DNA from 2 places in the Alteromonas sp. PRIM-21 genome. Region 2 is predicted to be linked to the other one. Evidence: predicted binding sites of a transcription regulator. Region 2 holds the regulator's gene; the other holds the start of a gene.
What was found. The regulator LexA, encoded in region 2, represses DNA repair genes until DNA is damaged. The targets are predictions, from matches to a motif close to TACTGTATNNNNATACAGTA.
Positions count from the first base shown of each region.

Region 1: IW644_RS10130 (recombinase RecA) is a predicted target of LexA. The motif match lies at 1,989-2,008, and genes of this name have one in related genera.

Region 1 covers NZ_JADOEK010000006.1:6,729-9,928, reverse strand. The annotation lists gene IW644_RS10140 (DUF885 domain-containing protein) at 1-1,257, shown strand, start outside; gene IW644_RS10135 (hypothetical protein) at 1,260-1,772, shown strand; gene IW644_RS10130 (recombinase RecA) at 2,022-2,747, shown strand; gene IW644_RS10125 (Y-family DNA polymerase) at 2,750-3,200, shown strand, end outside.
Region 2 covers NZ_JADOEK010000008.1:116,681-119,880, reverse strand. The annotation lists gene coxB (cytochrome c oxidase subunit II) at 1-840, opposite strand, end outside; gene lexA (transcriptional repressor LexA) at 1,423-2,049, opposite strand; gene IW644_RS12565 (sensor domain-containing diguanylate cyclase) at 2,327-3,200, opposite strand, start outside.

The DNA.
Region 1 (3,200 bases), on a different contig from region 2:
AAGCAGGCATTAAAAGAAGGCTACACGCAGCCTAAAGTCGTGCTGAAAGGGTTTGAAGACTCAGTTGCGTCGTATATTGTTGAAAATGCAGTGGACAGTGGTTTTTATTCTCCGTTTACTCGTTTTCCTGAGTACTTTACTGCCGAGCAAAAGGCAGCGCTTGCAGAGAAAGGCAAAGCAGCAATAAACAACAGTGTACTGCCTGCATATCAAATGTTTTACGACTTCATGGTAGAGGAATACATTCCTAACGCCCGTGAAGATATTGCCGCAAACAACTGGCCTGATGGTGTGGCCTATTACGCCAATAGAGCCAAGCATTACACCACTACAGATATGACCCCTCAGGAAATCCATGATTTGGGTTTGTCTGAAGTAAAACGCATTCGCGCGCAAATGCAGCAAATTGTAGATGAGCTTGGCTTTGATGGCGACATTAACGACTTCATTAGGTTTTTACGCGAAGATCCACAGTTCTATGCCACCAGCGCTAAAGATTTGCTAAAAGAGGCGTCGTTTATTGCAAAGAAAATGGACGCGAAACTCCCTTCTCTTTTTGAGTATCTACCAAGAACGCCCTACGGTGTAGCCCCCGTGCCAGATGCTATTGCACCTAAATACACAACGGGCCGTTACATCCATCCTAGCCGCGATGATCAGCCAGGATATTACTGGGTAAATACTTACGCTCTTGATAAGCGCCCTTTATATGCGCTGCCTGCTTTGACATTACACGAAGCGGTGCCGGGCCATCACCTTCAAATTTCATTAGCAGCAGAGCTTGAAGACTTACCTATGGTACGTCGCAACACTTACATTTCAGCGTTTGGTGAAGGCTGGGGTCTGTACTCTGAGTTTTTAGGTATTGAAGCAGGTATTTATGAAACGCCGTACGACAACTTCGGTCGCTTAAGCTACGAAATGTGGCGTGCGTGTCGCTTAGTGGTCGATACCGGTATGCATACAATGGGTTGGAGCCGAGAGCAAGCGGTGGACTATATGATGGAAAACACCGCGCTTTCAGAACACAACGTTAATACGGAAATAGACCGCTATATCTCTTGGCCAGCGCAAGCGCTGTCATACAAAATTGGTGAAATCAAAATAAAAGGCCTTCGCGAAAAAGCAGAGACTGCTTTAGGTGAGCGTTTTGACGTGCGCAAATTTCACCGCGCGGTGTTAGAAAATGGCTCAGTTCCACTTTTCATATTGGAACAAAATATCAACACGTTTATAGAAGAACAAAAGGCAAAATAAACATGATCGTTGCATTTGGAGTTATAGGATTACTTATCCTGTTTTTAATTTACTTTGTGCTGCGAGCGCAGAATTTGCAAAAAGAGCTGGCGCTGTTGCGCCACTCGAATAAACAGACCAGTAACAAGGTTACGTATGCTTATCGCAATCTTGTTCTTGTTACAGATGCGTTGGAAAAAAACCTTACCGCGCGTATTGAAAGTGCCTATAAAAGCCGTCTTATTGACCAAACTCAATACAATGCGCTGCACCCGCTTATGCGCAACTTTTCAACCATTATTATGGCTTGTTGTGAAAAAGGTATGTCCCTTGAAGAATCTTTAAATAAGGCATTACAGAATGAAGATGCCACTCTTGAGGAAATTCGTGAAGTGGTGAAGGCCCTACCTAGCAACGTTCGCATGGTATGGGCAAAAAATACAGCAGACGGATTTATTGCTTTTTGCCAAACCGTTACAGCAACCGTAAGCGGTACTGCAGCAAAATCACAAAAAGAACCGTCATCACAAGAGTAGCCTCTTACTCTTATCCCCATGTTAGCGCCGATAAAGTGCTAATTACGCGTTAGGGTCGCCCGCTTTACTGTGTTGTTAGGATTGGCGACCCTCGTCTATATCACTACTCTTTTAAAAGTTTAATCTTTTTACCTTTCCAAACTAATCAGTAAGTTAGCAGTTAAAACAACAAGACAAAAACCTTTTATCTTGAAAAGGGTTGTTGCTGGCCTATAATACTGTATAAAAATACAGTTTATTTTGAGTGCCATGAAAAAGTCGTTATCCGTACTTAACAAGCATCCCCATATTTGGCGGGCCAGAGATAAAAAGCAAAGTGAAGCTAAGTTTTCGCTGGGTTTTCCGTGTCTGGATAAAGCGCTTAACGGGGGCGTGGCTTCTACGGGGCTTGTACGTATTTCCTCACTAACCGGCGTGGGTGAGCTTTCACTCTTTAAACGGGTTATTTGTCAGCATCGCACCCACAAACTGGTGGTGTTTATTAACCCTCCTGGGCTACTTCAATCGCCATGGTTAGAAAATCTGGGGCTTAAAGCGCAACAGGTACTGGTAGTAAAAACAAGTGAAGAACAAGAGTCATTGTGGGCAGCAGAGCAGTGCTTAAAAAGTACGGCTTGCCATTGCGTGGTGCTGTGGAGTAATGCTGTAAATCAAAAAGAAGCACGCCGCCTACAAGTTGCAGCAACGCATAACGATGCGCTGTGCTTGCTGTATACTCCCCCTCAACATCAGACACTACAGACAAGTTTACAAGCCAGCACACCAAGCCAAAACGACAACTCATTGCCCATCACTTTAGATATTGCGCTACTTGGCAAACCCCACGCCTTGTCGGTGAATATACGCAAACAACGTCATGGGTGGCCAAAAGATAACATTGTTATTTCTCATCGGTGGACCCCTGACAATCACGCCATTAAATGGGCCATGGCACATAATACGCTTTCCGATCAGGCTTTACATTCTGTGAGCTAATAATGTTGTGGGCCTATATTTACTGCTATCAACTTACTTTAGACAGCCACTTCAAAGCGGCTACAAGTACACGTGCGCACAGGAAAGGGCTTAGAAACGAATCTGGAGACGAATCTAACGGAAATTCTTCGTCATTACCCTCGAATACACCTATTGCTGTGTATTGCAGCAAAACGAACAAAATTACGCAATGTAATGATATTGCGAAAAAAGAGGGCATTGAAATTGGTCATGGACTTGCCCAAGCCGCGGCGCTGTGCCCCTACGTGCATATTCTGCCTTTCAGTGAAGAAGCCGAAAAGCATATGCTGACGCAGCTAGCCCATAGGCTGTACCCTCTTGCTTCTGACATCGTACTAGACAGCCACATTCATTCGAATAGCGTAAATGGTCTGGCAGTTAGACTAGATAACCTAATCCATTACTATGGCGGGCATAAACCGCTGTGGAAAA
Region 2 (3,200 bases):
AGAAAGTAGGCGTTGCTCTTCTTCTTTGGCTTTGCGAACAATTTCTTCTTGTTCGCCCATCCATTTATCAAATTCTGCTGGCTCTTTAGCGATAACCACTACTGGCATATAGCCATGGTCTTTTCCGCAAAGTTCTGCGCACTGCCCGCGATAAATGCCCGGCTCATTGACCTTGGCCCATGACTCGTTAATAAAGCCTGGGTTTGCATCTTTTTTAACGGCAAAATCTGGAACCCACCACGAATGGATAACGTCGTCAGAGGTAATAAGAAAACGTACTTTTTTCCCAGTTGGAATGACTAACGGACGGTCAACTTCAAGCAAGTAATTGTCTGTTTTCTGGAATTTGTTCTCTATTTGCTCACGCTGAGTAGCAAGCAGTGAGTAAAATTCCACGTCGCTGTCCATGTACTTGTAGTGCCATTTCCACTGAGAGCCCGTGACTAACACTGTCATGTCAGGCTCAGACGTATCTTCCATTGCAATAAGCGTGTTCGCCGCCGGCACAGCCATAAAAATTAGAATAAGAAAAGGAACAACGGTCCATGCTATTTCAACCTTCACGTTTTCGTGAAAGTTAGCGGGCTTAGCGCCACGAGACTTCCGATGAAGATACATTGAGGCAAACATCACCCCAAACACGACTACCGCAATCCCTACGCATATAAAGAACATCAGCATATGCAGATCATAAACCTGCCCGCTGATGTCGGTGGCACCGCGTCTTAAATTAAGAGAAGAGACTTCTTCACTGACTTCTTGCGCAAGAAGTAACGGGGAAAAAAGCAAAAACGGTATTGTTGAACACCACTTTGCGAAAACGGTCGTTAGTTGTTTCACTCAGCACCTCCGTAATAGCAAGACCAAAAACGCTGATTATTTTGCGCGCTGCCCTACCAAATGGTTTGCGAACGATTGACCCATCACCTCAACTTGTAAAACAAATTTAGAGTCATTGTTATTATTTTGTTAATCTCTGTATAAGAATTGCGCAATAATGCCGTGCCGTCTAGTCTTTTCTATTAAAAATTTAATGAAGAGGTTAATTTTTAATCATTTTATGTGGCAGGGTTGCGTTACAATTTTGGTAGAGTGGGTATTAGGCGTGCTGACGGCGCTTAAAAAATCAAACGCGCATTTTGAACGGGGAGTTGATAAGGATGAAGCTTTATTTGGTCACAAAATCAACAGTTAACACATCACTTGTCGTGTTTTTCAAACAAACTTTCAAATAATAAATGTGCTTTAGCCACTCTATACTCGGGCCAAATAGCGCATATCTTTCATACAATGGTGATGTCATATTTCATAATTTTGAAACATACCAATAAACGCTAAACTAAGAAAATTAACTAAAATTTGGTACTAAAAGACATAAAAAAAGCGGCTAATACGCCGCTTTTGATTGAAGATGCTAAAACCTTACATCCAGTCGGCGTTTCTTATCACACCCACGGCAATACCTTCTATAGCAAAAGGCTCATTAGCAAGGTCTACTTTAATTGGCGAAAACTCTTCGTTTTCAGCATGAAGTAATACTTCACGACCGCGCTTTTCTAAACGCTTAACCGTAACGTCTTCATCCACCCGCGCTACAACTACCTGACCGTTGTGGACATCAGTCGTGCGATGTACAGCAAGAAGATCGCCATCCAAGATACCTATGTCCTTCATACTCATGCCGTTTACACGAAGTAAAAAGTCTGCCTGAGGCTGAAACAAAGCAGGGTCGACTTTGTAGTGAGATTCTACATGCTCTTGTGCCAAAATTGGCTCACCAGCCGCCACGCGCCCGATTAGAGGCAGACCTTCTTCTTCTGGTGCGGTGTCCTCAAGGGGGATATTTAGCTTAATACCACGAGAGGTACCAGGCAAAATTTCAATTACGCCCTTACGCGCCAATGCCTTCAAATGTTCTTCTGCTGCGTTGGCAGAACGAAAACCAAGTTGACGAGCAATTTCCGCACGCGTAGGCGGCATTCCCGTTTCTTGCATGGTTGTTTTAATAAGTTCTAAAACTTCAGTTTGTCGAGCTGTGAGTGGGCGCATAAAAGACCTGTCTGTTCATACAGTTCCTGTAAGTATATACACCTAAAAACAAATAACAAGTAGTAAGCCTTGTGAGAAAAGCTCTAGGTGCTTTTAACATTCTTTATTTCCTATAAAAAATGTAGCCATTTCGTAACCCCATTATCACGAAACTGACACGCTCAACGCTTAGTGTAATTTTGGGCAGATGTTAATTACCCTACAAATAAAACTTAATTCATTAATTACAATGGAAAATTTATGAAACTAACTAAGAAAATACTCACGGTATTAGTCGTCACTCAAGAATAACTTGATTTCGGCCATTCTTTTTCGCCGTATATAGCAGTTTATCAGCTTTTGAAAGTAACCCACTAAAGTCAAGGTTCAAGCTATCCTCAGCAAAAACGGCACCAATACTTATTGTTACAGATATCGTGTCTTTCTTGTATCTAACTTCTGTTTTTTCAACAGCCTCTCGAAGTTTGTTAAATCGCATTTCTTCGTCTTTTTTGTTGTCTGAAATTGCTACTATCGCAAACTCTTCTCCACCAAGACGTGAAACAATATCGGGCTCCACATAATATTCTTCTATTAGGTGGGCTACTGAAATTAGGGCTTGGTCCCCTGCATCATGTCCATAAGTATCGTTAACTTTTTTAAAGTGGTCTATATCGATTACCGCTACGCTCACTCTATTGCTTTGTGCAGAGAGTTGATGGCATTTATCAACAAAAGCTCGCCGATTGTACAGCCCAGTTAGCGAATCAGTCATAGCCAGCTTACGCAACTTCTCTTCAGCTATCGCACGCGCTTCTTCCAGCTCTACCGCATAGAAAAGACCTGCTAATGCGTCTAATAAAGGTTGTAAAAACTCTGCATCATCTAAGGCGTAGGGCTCGAATTTATTGGCTAAACCAATCATGCCCACTACTCTATCTTTAACCTTAATCGGTAGCCCTAAAAACCGACTAATGCGGGGGTGCCCTTGCGGCACCCCTTTTGAGTTTGGATGACTTCCTGAGGTATTACTTATCGTTACCTCACCGGTTAAAATCGTGGTACCAAAAAGGTTATCAAAGCTAGCGAAATACAAGTTCCGCTTTTTGTACTCGTTGTATTGCGTGAAGCTACTGCTGTCCCACACTATTTCAGAAATAGCATGAATAAAC